DNA from 2 places in the Pseudomonas huanghezhanensis genome. Region 1 is predicted to be linked to the other one. Evidence: riboswitches for the same ligand, from Rfam matches in the RefSeq annotation. Region 1 holds a riboswitch; the other holds the start of a gene.
The links. A riboswitch is a leader RNA that binds a small molecule or an ion and turns the genes downstream of it on or off. The one in region 1 is predicted to bind cobalamin.

Region 1 (7,165 bases):
ATTGAAGCCAAACGCGCGTTGGCGATGGCACCTGCCCAGACTCAGGTTGCAGAAACAACGACAGCGTTGAATTCGACTACACTCAAGCGCCAACATCGTTGAATACCGGGCGCGCAACAGGTTAATCCTGATTGTGCGCAGTTCCAGCTCCTCTCAGGCAGGGGCTTAGGCCGCATCCGTTGCAGGTTGTTGTATCCATGTCGCTACCGGTTCGCCTGATTGTCGTATCAATGGCCGTATTGCTGGCGGCGTGTGCCAGCACTCCACCGCCTGCCCCTAAACGGGTTGCCCCCAAGCCCATCGTTTCCGCTCCTTCCGACTTTACCTCCCCCGTTGCAGACGACGTGCTCGTCCGCGCCATCGGGCTTGTGGGCACACCTTATCGCTGGGGCGGCAACACACCGGATTCCGGGTTCGATTGCAGTGGCTTGATCGGCTACGTGTACCGTAATGCGACGGGCATCAGCTTGCCGCGTTCGACCCGCGAGATGATTACCCTGCGCGGCCCGGACATCAATCGCAGTCAACTGCAGACGGGTGATCTGGTGTTCTTTGCTACGTCGGGCGGTTCCAACGTCAGTCACGCCGGGATTTACGTCGGGGAAGGGCGTTTTGTGCATGCACCGGCCACCGGTGGCACGGTCAAACTGGACAGCCTCGACAAGCCCTATTGGCAGAAAGCCTGGCTCAACGCCAAGCGCGTCATCCAGCCTTCGAGCCTCGCGCGGCAGTAGCACGTTGAGTGTGTTGCTGCGGGAGGGAGCTTGCTCGCGATTGCAGTGTGTCAGTTGGCACATTCAGCACTGACATTCCCCCATCGCGAGCAAGCTTCCTCCCACAGATTTATCGACGAATCATTTTGCCGCGTTAGAAGCCTGTGCGGTTTTCGCTGCCGTCACTCGCCATATCTTGTTGCCGACGTCATCGGCGACCAACAGCCCGCCGTTATTGTCATTGATCACGCCCACTGGACGGCCTTGCGCCTTCTCATCCGAATTCAGGAAGCCCGTCAACAGGTCGACAGGGGTTCCGCTCGGCTTGCCATCCTTGAACGGTACGAACAGCACCTTGTAGCCACTGTGGGGTTTGCGGTTCCAGGAGCCGTGTTGCCCGATGAACAGGCCCTCAGTAAACGGAGCAGGCAGTGTTTTGCCGTCTGCGAATGCCAGGCCGAGGGACGCGGTGTGCGGGCCAACCGCGAAATCGGGCGCAATCGCCTTGGCCACCAGTTCCGGATTTTGTGGTGTGACTCGAACATCGACGTGTTGCCCGTAATAGCTGAAGGGCCAGCCGTAGAAAGCGCCGTCCTTGACCGACGTCACATAGTCCGGCACGAGGTCGCTGCCGATTTCGTCACGTTCGTTGACTGCCGTCCAGAGCGCGCCGGTGTGTGGTTCCCAATCCATGCCGTTGGGGTTGCGCAGGCCCGAGGCAAAAATGCGATGTGCTCCGGTGGCGGGATCAACTTCCCAGATGGCTGCACGGTCTTTTTCCTGATCCAGGCCGTTCTCGCCGACGTTGGAGTTGGAGCCGACGGTGACGTAGAGCTTCTTGCCGTCTTTGCTGGCAATGACGTTTTTGGTCCAGTGATGGTTGAGCGTACCGCCCGGCAGATCGACGACTTTGGTCGGCTGGCCGGTGATCGACGTCTGGCCGGGCTCGTAGTTGAAGCTGATTAACCGATCAGTGTCAGCCACGTAAAACTTGTTGCCGACCAGCGCCATGCCGAACGGCGAATTGAGGTTTTCCAGAAACACGGTGCGGGTTTCTGCCACGCCATCGTGGTCCTTGTCGCGCAGCAGGGTGATGCGGTTCGGGCTGGGCACGCCGGCACCTGCGCGGCCCATCACCTTTTCCATGACCCAGCCGCGGATGCCCTTGCTGTCGTCAGGTTTTGGCGGCGAATTGGTCTCGGCCACCAGTACATCGCCGTTCGGCAAGACGTACAGCCAGCGCGGGTGGTCGAGGTTCTCGGCGAACGCAGCGACCTGCGTGCCCGGCGCGGCGACAGGTTTGGCGCCGGCGGCCCAGCCGACTGCCGGAGCGATGTTCACAGTAGGGATCAGCGTTTTATTGGGTTCAGGCAGCTTGGGCGATGCCCCCATGCCGTCACTGACTTGCAAGGTGGAAGACTCGCCGCAAGCAGCAAGGCCACCGGTAACCAACAGCAGCAGGACAAATTGAGGTCTGAGCTTGAACATCGTCGATCTCCATTTCGGGTGCAGTTTGTATTTTTGTGTATCTAGGTAGAGGCACCTGAGCCTTCTTAGGTTCAACCGGCGGATCAGACGCTGCGTTGATTGACGCTCAAACCCCAACCCTCTACCCTTCGCCACTTGTTTCAGGTGCCCATCGAGCAAGGCTCGACAGGGTGAAACAGGGAAGCCGGTGAGAATGCCTCGCGCTTTGATCCCGGCACTGCCTCCGCAACGGTAAATGAGAAGGCCGCGCACGATGCCACTGTGTTCATTGAGCATGGGAAGGCGCGTGGCCAGAAAGTTCGCTCATGAGTCCGGAGACCGGCCTGATCCAATTCAACAGCATCACGGAGGGCGATGCTCTGCGCAGCGGCCCGGGTCTTTGATCTGCGTCGTGCTGCCAGTGCCTGCCTTTGCTCTTCGTCTGCGTTTACCTGCCCCTCAAGCGGAGAGCCGAGATGAGCGAATCCCCCGAACGTGACGAACGCCATCTGGCGCGCATGCTGCGCAAAAAAGCCGTGATGGACGAGCGTATCGCCAGTTCACCCAACGAATGCGGCCTGCTGCTGGTGCTGACCGGCAACGGCAAAGGCAAAAGCAGCTCGGCATTCGGCATGTTGGCCCGCGCCATGGGCCACGACATCCAGTGTGGCGTGGTGCAGTTCATCAAGGGCCGTAACAGCACCGGCGAGGAGATGTTTTTCCGTCGTTTCCCGGAACAAGTCCGCTACCACGTCATGGGCGAAGGGTTCACCTGGGAAACCCAGGACCGTCAGCGCGACATCGCTGCTGCAGAATCCGCCTGGGCCGTCACGCAAGAGATGCTCCGTAATCCCGAGATTGGCCTGGTGATCCTCGACGAGCTGAACATCGCGCTCAAGCATGGCTATCTCGATCTTGAGCAAGTGCTCAGCGACTTGCAGGCGCGCCCGCCGATGCAGCACGTCGTCGTGACCGGTCGCGGCGCCAAACAGGAATTGCTCGACCTGTCGGACACTGCTTCCGACATCAGCGTGATCAAGCATGCGTTCCAGTCCGGTATCCGCGCGCAAAAGGGTATTGAGCTGTGAGTAAGCGTTCATGAGCGAGGCAAGGCACTGCCCGGCGGTATTGATCGCCGCACCCGCCTCCGGACAGGGCAAAACCACCGTGACCGCCGCGCTCGCCCGATTGCACCGCAATCAAGGGCGCAAGGTCCGCGTGTTCAAGTGCGGCCCTGACTTCCTCGATCCGATGATCCTCGAGCGCGCCAGCGGCAACCCGGTGTACCAACTGGACATGTGGATGGTGGGCGAGGACGAAAGCCGACGCCTGTTGTGGGAAGCTGCCGCCGACGCTGACCTGATCCTGATCGAAGGTGTGATGGGGCTGTTCGATGGCACCCCATCCAGCGCAGATCTGGCACGACGTTTTGGCGTGTCGGTGCTGGGCGTCATCGACGGCACCGCCATGGCCCAGACGTTTGGCGCCTTGGCGCTGGGGCTCGCGCGTTATCAGCCGGACCTGCCTTTTGCCGGCGTACTCGCCAACCGGGTGGGCACGGTCCGTCATGCGCAGTTGCTGGAGGACAGCCTCACTGAAGGCATGCGCTGGTACGGCGCATTGTCCCGCGAGACCGGTATCGAACTGCCCAGCCGCCATCTGGGGCTGGTGCAGGCCAGCGAGCTGAATGATCTTGACGTGCGACTCGACGCAGCAGCGAACTCGCTGGCCAGTACCTGTGAAGTGGCGCTGCCGCCGGTCGTGACGTTTGAAGCGCCTGACGTCGTGCCCGCCGAGCGCTTGCTCGAAGGGGTTCGGATTGCCATCGCCCATGACGAAGCATTTGCGTTCATCTATGGCGCGAGCCTTGATTTGCTGCGGGCGATGGGCGCCGAGTTGTCGTTCTTTTCGCCCATTCGCGACCAGCAATTGCCGGAAGCAGACAGCTTGTACCTTCCTGGCGGTTATCCGGAGCTTCACCACGTGGCTCTGGGCGAAAACACCCCGATGCTCGACGCGATCCGTCAGCATCACGCCGCCGGTAAACCGCTGTTGGCGGAGTGTGGCGGCATGCTGTATCTGCTGGACGCTTTGACCGATGTCGACGGCGTGCGCGCGGACCTGGTCGGACTGCTCAGCGGCGAGGCCGTCATGCAAAAGCGTCTCGCCGCCCTGGCGCTGCAAAATGTCGAGCTGCCGGAAGGCACGTTGCGTGGCCACACCTATCACCATTCGCTGACCAGCACTGAGCTGCAACCGATCACCCGTGGCATCAGCCCCAATGGCGGGCGAGGCGCCGAAGCGGTCTACCGCGAAGGCCGGATGACGGCTTCCTATGTGCACTTCTATTTCCCTTCCAACCCCCAGGCGGTGGCGGCGCTGTTTTTGCCATGAGCGACCAGGCTTTCAGTGACGCCGAGCGCGCTGCGGTTTATCGGGCGATAGCAGAACGACGGGACATGCGTCACTTCAGCGGCGGCTCAGTTGAGCCTGCGTTGTTGGCGCGTTTGCTTGAAGCGGCCCATCACGCGCCCAGCGTCGGGCTCATGCAGCCCTGGCGTTTCATTCGTGTCACGGACCGGCAGTTGCGTGCACGTATCCGCGCCCACGTTGAGCTTGAGCGCATCCAGACCGCAGAGGCCTTGGGCGAACGTTCCGATCACTTCATGAAGCTCAAAGTCGAGGGCATCGAGCAGTGCGCCGAAGTGCTGGTCGCAGCGTTGATGGATGATCGTGAAAAGCACATTTTTGGCCGCCGGACGTTGCCGGAAATGGACATGGCGTCGTTGTCCTGCGCAATCCAGAACCTGTGGCTGGCCGCCCGCGCCGAAGGGCTGGGCATGGGCTGGGTTTCGATGTTCGAGCCTCAGGCGCTGGCCGAGGTGCTGGGCATGCCGGTCGGGGCCAAGCCGCTGGCCATCTTGTGTCTGGGGCCGGTCGCCGAATTTTATCCACAGCCGATGCTGGTGATGGAAGGCTGGGCGCAGGCCCGCCCGCTCAGCGAGCTGGTTTACGAAAATACCTGGGGAGTGCATCCATGAGCGTGGCGTTGTTGAGCATCGCCGGGGTTGCGCTGGACGCGCTGCTTGGCGAGCCAAAACGAAACCACCCGCTGGTGGCCTTCGGTCGTTTCGCTGATCGTCTCGAACAACGCTTCAACCCCGGTGGACGCGGCTGGCGCAGTCATGGCGTGACGGCATGGTTCATCGCTGTCATTCCGCTCACCGTGCTGGCTATGTTGCTGAGCGGGCTGCCTTACATCGGCTGGCTGATCGAAATTGCCGCGTTGTACTGCGCGCTGGGCATGCGCAGTCTTGGCGAGCATGTTCAGCCAGTGGCGCAAGCGCTGCGCACCGGCGATCTGGACGAAGCACGGCGCCGCGTCGGATATCTGGTCAGCCGACAGACCACTGAGCTGGATTCAACCGAAGTGGCGCGCGCCGCGACCGAGTCCGTTCTGGAAAACGGCAGTGATGCGGTGTTTGCTGCGATTTTCTGGTTCGTGCTGCTGGGTGCGCCCGGCGTGGTGTTGTATCGCTTGAGCAACACGCTGGACGCTATGTGGGGGTATCGCAATGCCCGCTTTGAACGCTTCGGCTGGGCGGCGGCAAAAATCGATGACGTGCTGAATTACATACCGGCGCGGCTGGTGGCGTTGACCTACGCGCTGCTGGGGAAAACCCGACTGGCCTTGCGCTGCTGGCGCACGCAGGCACCGAAGTGGGACAGCCCCAACGCAGGGCCGGTGATGGCGGCAGGTGCAGGTGCCTTGGGTGTTGAGTTGGGAGGCCCGGCGATTTATCACGGCGAGCTGCACGAACGTCCGCAGTTGGGTGAGGGCACGCCTGCCGATGCCGATGCCATTGATCGTGGCTGGCAATTAGTGCAGCGTGGCGTCTGGCTTTGGTTGCTGATCTTGTGCGCAGGGGCTCAATTCTATGCTTGAACACGGCGGCCGATTGCGCGGCGCGATCAGAGATTACGGTATCCCCGAAGTGGAATGGCTCGACTTGTCCAGCGGCATTTCCCCGTGGCCGTGGCCCATCCCGCAGATCCCTTTGACTGCCTGGGCGCGTCTGCCCGAGACCGATGACGGCCTTGAACTCGCTGCCAGTGATTACTACGGTGCGCCCCACGTGTTACCCGTCTCGGGTTCGCAAGCGGCGATTCAGGCGTTGCCGCGGCTGCGTCACGCCGGCAAGGTCGGCGTGCTGTCGCCCTGTTATGCCGAGCACGCAGAAGCGTGGCGCAGCAACGGGTTCCTGGTGCGCGAGGTGCTTGAGCATGAAGTCGATTGCTTCATCAATGCGCTCGACGTGCTGGTGGTCGTCAACCCCAACAATCCAACAGGTTTGAGTCTACCGCCGCAGCGCTTGCTGGCATGGCACGCCCGACTTGCTGAGCGCGGCGGCTGGCTGGTGGTGGACGAAGCGTTCATGGATAACACGCAGGCGTTGAGCCTCGCGTCGCATACTGATCGCGTTGGCCTGATCGTGCTCCGCTCGTTCGGCAAGTTCTTTGGGCTGGCAGGCGTCCGGCTCGGTTTCGTACTGGCCGAACCGCGGTTTCTGGCTTCCATGGCCCAACAGATCGGGCCGTGGGCAGTCAACGGGCCTACGCGGGTGTTGGGGCAAATCTGCCTCAATGATGCAGAAGGCCAACGCGTGCAACGTGAACGTACAGAACGCGCCAGCCAGCGCCTTGCCGCGCTGCTAAGCCGGCACAATTTGGCCCCGCTGGGCGGTTGCGCGCTGTTCCAGTGGCTGATCACACCCTACGCCGTCGCGCTGCATGACTTCTGCGCCCGGCGAGGGATTTTGCTGCGACTGTTCATGAACAACGGCCCTCATAACAGCAGCCTGCGCTTTGGCTTGCCGCGTCAAGAGGCAGACTGGACGCGCTTGAACGCAGCCCTCGAAGCCTTCTTTCTGGAAGCGAAACCCGCATGAACAGCAAAACCCTGATGATTCAGGGCACGACGTCCG
Region 2 (7,165 bases), 940 kb from region 1:
GAACAAACGCGCGGCAGGTTGCAGAGAACGCGGTAGCGTTATCCTTGCGGAAGTCGGCGATGGTTTTGAAGTCCGGCGCGAGGCGGTTGAGCAGCCACATGACTTCGATGTTGCGTTGGCACTCAGCTTCGAGCCGGCGCGAAGACCGTATGCGCTGGAAGTAGCCATAGATGTAGAGCTTGAGCAGATCGGCGGGGTTGTAAGGTGGACGTCCGTTGCCTTTGGGGATGGCTTTATCAAACCCCAGAACCCGGAGATCAAGGCGCGAAACATAGGCATCAATGACCCGGACGAGATGGTCTTCGGGAATGACTTCGTCGATGGAAACCGGAAACAGGCTGGTCTGGTTTCGAGATTCGCCCTGGATGTACGCCATAAGAAAATGCCCCGCATCTTTCGATGCGGGGCATTTTCTTAGATCTGGGGCGGGTTGGCTAGGTTTTCACACAGTCTGTACAGGAAGCGAAACCGGGATGACGAGCTAAGGCCTGAAAACATGTGCGTGACCCGCGTGATACAGGGACGACTCGCTGAACACTTCGTTGCCCAGCACGCGCCCGACCAGAATCAGAGCGGTACGCCGAAACCCCTTGTCCTGCACTTTCGCCTCGATATCTGCCAGTGTCCCGACTACCCAGTCCTGATCCGGCCAGCTGGCTCTATGCACCACTGCAATCGGGCAGTCGGTGCCGTAGTGGGGCATCAACTCGGCGACGATCTTCCCGAGGTTCTTGACCCCGAGGTGAATCGCCATCGTTGCGGTGTGCTGCGCCAGCTCGCCCAGCGCCTCGCCGGCAGGCATGGAGGTTTTGTCGGCGTAGCGGGTCAGAATCACGCTCTGGGAAATGTCCGGCAGCGTCAATTCGGCACCCAGCAGCGCAGCGCACGCGGCTGTTGCGGTGACGCCTGGGATGATTTCAAACGCAATGCCCAGCTCGCGCAGGTGACGAATCTGCTCGCCAATTGCGCCATACAGGCTCGGGTCTCCCGAATGCACACGCGCAACGTCTTGACCCCGTTCATGAGCAGATTTCATCAGGGCGATAATTTGCTCGAGGTGCAATTCGGCGCTGTTGATGACCTGAACGGCTCGATGACCTTCAAGCACGGCTTCCGGAACCAGCGAACCGGCGTAAATGATGACCGGGCAGTTACCGATCAGGCGTTGCCCTTTGACGGTGATCAGCTCTGGATCGCCGGGGCCTGCGCCGATGAAATAGACGGTCATGGGGGTCTCCGAAGTTTACTCAGGTGTACGAACCAGCCAGGGCGAAGGTGGCATCGTCCTTGTTGCGGCGTGCAATCAACAAGTGGACAGGAGCGGCACACAAGCGAGCTGCCAATGCCAGCGCTGTGCTTTCAGCGACGCCATAGCAGCCGGTCGCGTCGAAAGCAGCTTGCGAGCGATGACTCAGTCTTTGCTCGAACTCCGCCACTTGATCCGCGCTGAAAAACACCAACGGCACACCGAGCCTTTCGCTCAGCGCCAGCAATCCCGGCTCTGAAGATTTGAGGTCGATGGAGGCGAGGGCAGTTACGTCGCCGACGGCCATGCCAAAGAGCGCAAGGCTTTCGTCGATCAACCCCGCCAGCACTTCGACCGGACAACCGCGTTTGCAGCCGATGCCGATCACCCGGACTGTAGACAGAACTGGCTGGCTCATGCGGCGTGGGACAACCCGGCTGCGTTCAGTTCCGGATTTTTGCGACGGAACAGCCAGGCGCTGATGAGGCCCATAGCCACCCAGAACACGGCGTTGGTCAGCAATGAGGCGATTTTGAACTGCGATTCAAGCGCTTCCGGTGCCAGGCTGGAGTGAATTAGCGGCTGCGGCGCGCCAATCACGTGCGGCACCAGCAGAATCGCCGCAGCCAGCACCTTGAGCATCCAGTGGTGGGCGAATACCAACAGGGCCAGCGCCACGGCTGTCGACGCGGCGGCGCTGATCCACCAGAACTGGCGCTGGGTCAGATCAGCTGCAGCGGTGCCCGGCAACTCGGGTGGCAGGCCCAGGGTCGGCGCGAGGACGAACACGGCAAAACCCGCCAGCCCCCACAATGCGCCCTCAGCAGTACGGCCCGGCGCACGCAGCGTATACAGCGCCGCAAGCATCAGCGCAAAACCGACCGCGACCACCAGATTGCCACCTGTGGTGGACAGCACGCGTTGCCAGCCGTCTTCCGGCTCCCACGCTTGCGCGTCATGCACATGCGCGGCCATGGCGCCGTCACTGTGCTCATGCGGTTGCACCTCGGAGGCGGGCGCCTTTTCATAGGTTTCGGCCTGAAGAATCAGCGGCGCCACCCAGAAGCTTTGCAGAACGGTCAGCAACAGAGCGGCCAGCAGCCCGGTGAATCCTGCCGTTTGAGCGATACGCTTGAACATGGCGTCGGACCTCAATGGCAAGGGAAGGCTGAGCTGTGACGGGTGTCATGCGCGGCGTTGTGTACTGCATCGATGTGCGAAAAACCGGCGAAATACACCAGGCATGCGCCCAGGATCATCGCGCTGACAGAGGCGGTCAGGCGTTGGGTCTGGGTGGTGCTGCTGGCGGTAGTGATTGGGCCGGTGGTACTGATCGACATGGCGCGTCCCTCTGAAATGTCAGCGAACAGGAAAGCGCAGTGAAGCCCGCTGACAGGCGTCAGCAGGGACTCAACAGCGCCCGCCCACCGCGGGTTTGTGATGTGAACGTTTCGGGCCGGTCTCCGGGCTCGCGAGGGGTGCAGCGCGCAGCGCGTGGCACCTTCAAGAGTCCCTTCCCATGCCGCACGCAGTTGGCGTGAAAGACACAGTGGATCTGACTCTTCTCTCGCTTACCGTTGCGGGGGCAGCGCCGGACTTGCGCAAGCCGAAGGCTTGCACGCACCGGTTTCCCGTTTCACCCTGTGAAGGGCACCCGTAACAAGGCGTGTAGGAGAGCATGGCCGGGCGGCCAGCGTCAATTGCGGGCCGGCCGTGTGCGCAGGTGGTAATGAGCCTTGCGGAGATTGACCTGAACAGGGTCACTGCGTAGCCTTGCGGCAGTCGAGGTTCGCAGGTCCGGTGACGTCCGGGCCAGTGCTAAGAAGGGAATGCGGTCAGACGCCGCAGCTGCCCCCGCAACTGTAAACGGTCATGTTCATTGCACAGCCACTGCGCGAGCGGGAAGGCGCGATGAATGCTTGTCGCGCATCTCCAGCGCCCGGCACGCCACCGTAAGCCAGGAGACCTGCCTCGACCCGGGAGCCATGCGCGAGCACGAGCCCCATTCATTCTCATTACAACCGGGCGGGGTGATCCGGTGGCGAATCCAACGGCCAGCCAGTCTCAGTGCTGCGTCGTTTTCGTCCCTTTTGCCCGCCGCAAAGCCTGAGGGCAACCGATGAAAACACTGGCCAAACTCCCCGTCACCATCGTCACCGGCTTTCTCGGTTCGGGCAAAACGACTCTGCTGCGCCACATGCTCGACAACGCTGAAGGACGCCGCATCGCGGTGATCGTCAACGAGTTCGGCGAGCTGGGCATCGACGGCGAAATTCTCAAACAATGCACCATCGGCTGCACCGAAGAAGAAGCCTACGGCCGGGTTTACGAGCTGGCCAACGGCTGCTTGTGCTGCACCGTTCAGGAAGAGTTCTTCCCGGTCATGCGCGAACTGGTTGCCCGACGTGGCGACCTCGACCACCTCCTCATCGAAACCAGCGGGCTGGCACTGCCCAAGCCGTTGGTGCAGGCGTTTCAGTGGCCGGAAATCCGCAACGCCTGCACCGTTGACGCCGTGATCACCGTGGTCGACAGCCCGGCCGTGCTGGCAGGTACCTTTGCGGCATTCCCGGATCAGGTCGATGCGCAGCGCAAGCTCGACCCCAATCTGGACCACGAGTCGCCCCTGCATGAGCTGTTCGCGGACCAACTGGCGAGCGCCGATCTGGTGATCCTCAACAAGGCCGACATGCTCGACGCCGACTCGCTGGCCGCGGTGCGTGCTGAAGTCGCCGAAGAGTTGCCCCCGGCGGTCAAAGTCATCGAGGCCAGCAAAGGTCAACTGCCGATCAGCGTGCTGCTGGGCCTGGGCGCTGAGTCCGAGCAACACATCGACAGCCGCAAGACCCACCACGATCACCACGAAGGCGACGATCATGAGGACCACGATCATGATGCTTTCGACTCGATTTCCATCACCTTGCCCCAAGCCGACGAAAGCCTGCTGCTGGACGCGCTGACTCAGGCCGTCGTGCAGCACGGCATCTTGCGCGTGAAAGGCTTCGCTGCCATCCCCGGCAAGCCGATGCGCCTGTTGGTGCAAGGCGTTGGCACGCGGTTCGACAAGCATTTTGACCGCGCCTGGAAGCCTGAAGAAGAGCGCGTGACACATCTGGTGCTGATCGGTCAGGAACTCGACGCTACGGTGCTCGAATCACAGCTGCGCGCTGCGGTTTCCTCCGTTGCGGCCAAAGGTTAATCCATGCACCTGCTCAGAACCCAGCCCGGCGGGTTTGTCCCGGACGACAGCATCGCTGACCTCGGTCAAACCCCCGCCGAACTGGTGATTCTGTGCAGCGGCGATTCCAGTCTGGCGTTGCTGGCTGAAACGGCCCGGCAACTCCCGGACGATTACCCAAGCTTTCGTCTGGCCAACCCCATGCAGGTGCAGAACCATGCCTCGGTCGACCTTTACGTGGACGAGGTGCTGCGCCACGCCAAGGTGATTCTGCTTTCTTTGCACGGCGGTATCGGCTACTGGCGCTATGGCGTCGAGCGTCTGGTGGAGCTGGCGGCACGTGGCGTGAAATTGATTCTGATGCCCGGTTGTGATCGGCCAGATCCCGAACTGACCGGTCTGAGCAGTGTGCCGGCAGAAGAGGCCGAGCGGCTATGGCATTTCCTGCGACAGGGCGGCAAGCACAATGCCATGCAGTTGTATAACTGCATGGCCAGTAGCTGGTTCGGCCGCGATTATCCGTGGACCGAGCCGCAGCCCCTGCAGCGGACCGTTATCTACCACCCCAAAAAAGCCAGTGCCACGCTCGGTGACTGGCAGGCCGACTGGTTGCCCGAGCAACCGGTGGCGGCCTTGTTGTTCTACCGCTCGCACCTGCAAGCGGCCAATACCGGGTTTATAGATGTGTTCTGCGAGCGCTTGCTCGCGCAGGGACTCAATCCTCTGCCCATCGCCGTAGCCAGCCTCAAAGAGGCTGGCTGCATGGCGGCGTTGCAGGACTGGATGGACGAAACCGACACCGAGATCATCCTCAACACCACGGGCTTTGCCCAGTCCAGCCCTGAAGCCCCGCACCTGCGCCCGTTTCGCCGAAACATTCCGGTGATTCAGGCCATCTGTGCGCAAGACAACGAGCCCGCATGGCAGGCCAGCGAACAAGGCCTTGGTGCCCGGGATCTGGCGATGCACATTGCGCTGCCTGAGCTGGATGGGCGAATCATCAGCCGGCCGATCAGCTTCAAGGACCTGGCGTGGTACAGCGAGCGCAGCCAGTCGGACGTTGTGTGCTATCGCCCCCAGCCTGAGCGCATGGACTTCGTCGCCGAACTGGCGCGACGCTGGGCTTTACTGGGGCGTTTGCCCAATCACGACAAGCGTGTGGCGCTGATTCTGGCTAATTACCCGACACGCGACGGGCGAATCGGCAATGGCGTAGGCCTCGACACACCGGCCGCCGCGCTGAATATCCTGCGTGCGCTGCTAAACGAGGGCTATCCCCTGGCACCGCTGCCTGAGAGCGGCACGGCGTTGATTCACGCATTGTTGGGCGGCGTGACCAATGATCCCGAGGGCCGGGACCAGCGTCCGTGCCACCAGAGCATGGCGATGGACGAGTACCTCGCCGCTTTCGCTGCCTTGCCCGAGGCCAATCAACATGCAGTCACTGAGCGCTGGGGTGCGCCCGACACCGACCCCATGTGCCGGGGCGGGCGGATGATGGTCGCCGGGCTGCGCTTTGGTCTGACCTTCATTGGCATCCAGCCGGCGCGCGGTTACGGCGTCGATCACAGCGCTGTGTATCACGACCCAGACCTTGTGCCGCCGCACGGCTATCTGGCGTTTTATTTCTGGTTGCGCAAAAGCTACGGCGCCCACGCTGTGATCCACGTCGGCAAGCACGGCAATCTGGAGTGGTTGCCGGGTAAAGGTGTCGGGTTGTCGGAACACTGTTGGCCAGATGCGATTCTCGGGCCGATGCCTAACATTTACCCGTTCATCGTCAACGATCCTGGTGAGGGCGCCCAGGCCAAACGCCGCACCCAGGCAGTGATCATCGATCACCTGATGCCGCCGCTCACGCGCGCTGAAACGTATGGCCCTTTGCGCGATCTGGAAGTGCTGGCGGACGAATACTACGAAGCGCAGCTACTTGATCCGCGCCGTGCCAGAGAGCTGCAAAAGGACATTCTCAGGCTGGTGCGCGAAACCCACATTGACCGTGAACTGGCGCTCGAAGAAGGTTTTGATGCCGAGTCAGACGCCGCGGTCTGGCTGCCGCGTCTGGACACCTATCTGTGCGACCTGAAGGAGTCGCAAATCCGTGACGGCCTCCACGTGTTTGGCGAGTCCCCGAGCGGACGTTTGCGCATTGATACGTTGCTGGCGCTGTTGCGCATCCCGCGTGGCGACGGCAAGGGCGCGCAAGCGAGTGTGCTGAGGGTGTTGAGCAAAGCGTTCGACCTCGGTATCGATCCGCTGGACTGTGTGTTGGGTGACCCGTGGACCGGTCCCAAACCTCATGCGTTACATGAAGTCAGCGACGAACCTTGGCGAACCGTGGGTGACACACGGGAGCGTCTGGAGCTCTACGCGGCGCGTCTGATTGAGCGCGTATTGGCGAATCCGGTCGACGGTAAATTTTTTGAAAACAATGAGTTGGAGCTTATTGTTAATGCGTTGAAAGAAGAGGTGGCCCCGCGTCTGGACGCATGCGGTCCGGCAGAGATGCAGGGTTTGCTGGATGCCCTGAGCGGGCGATTCGTGCCTGCCGGCCCCAGCGGTGCACCCAGCCGTGGGCGCCTTGATGTGCTGCCGACGGGGCGCAATTTTTTCTCGGTGGACGTGCGCAACCTGCCCACCACCACCGCATGGCGCATCGGATTTCAATCGGCAAATCTGTTGCTGGAGCGGCACTTGCAGGACAACGGTGACCATTTGCGTCAACTGGGATTGTCTGTCTG

Region 2: another riboswitch for cobalamin. It lies ahead of cobW (cobalamin biosynthesis protein CobW); the one in region 1 lies ahead of cobO (cob(I)yrinic acid a,c-diamide adenosyltransferase).

What each region holds. Positions count from the first base shown of each region.
Region 1 covers NZ_CP113949.1:4,110,929-4,118,093, reverse strand. The annotation lists gene OYW20_RS18475 (C40 family peptidase) at 1-102, shown strand, start outside; gene OYW20_RS18470 (C40 family peptidase) at 198-734, shown strand; gene OYW20_RS18465 (PQQ-dependent sugar dehydrogenase) at 855-2,201, opposite strand; cobalamin riboswitch at 2,327-2,542, shown strand; gene cobO (cob(I)yrinic acid a,c-diamide adenosyltransferase) at 2,657-3,268, shown strand; gene OYW20_RS18455 (cobyrinate a,c-diamide synthase) at 3,279-4,574, shown strand; gene bluB (5,6-dimethylbenzimidazole synthase) at 4,571-5,221, shown strand; gene cbiB (adenosylcobinamide-phosphate synthase CbiB) at 5,218-6,126, shown strand; gene cobD (threonine-phosphate decarboxylase CobD) at 6,119-7,129, shown strand; gene OYW20_RS18435 (cobyric acid synthase) at 7,126-7,165, shown strand, end outside.
Region 2 covers NZ_CP113949.1:3,170,131-3,177,295, reverse strand. The annotation lists partial or broken gene OYW20_RS14170 (IS1182 family transposase) at 1-376, opposite strand, end outside; gene cobM (precorrin-4 C(11)-methyltransferase) at 482-1,228, opposite strand; gene OYW20_RS14160 (cobalamin biosynthesis protein) at 1,248-1,664, opposite strand; gene OYW20_RS14155 (CbtA family protein) at 1,661-2,386, opposite strand; gene OYW20_RS14150 (CbtB domain-containing protein) at 2,398-2,586, opposite strand; cobalamin riboswitch at 2,684-2,919, opposite strand; cobalamin riboswitch at 3,015-3,234, shown strand; gene cobW (cobalamin biosynthesis protein CobW) at 3,366-4,445, shown strand; gene cobN (cobaltochelatase subunit CobN) at 4,449-7,165, shown strand, end outside.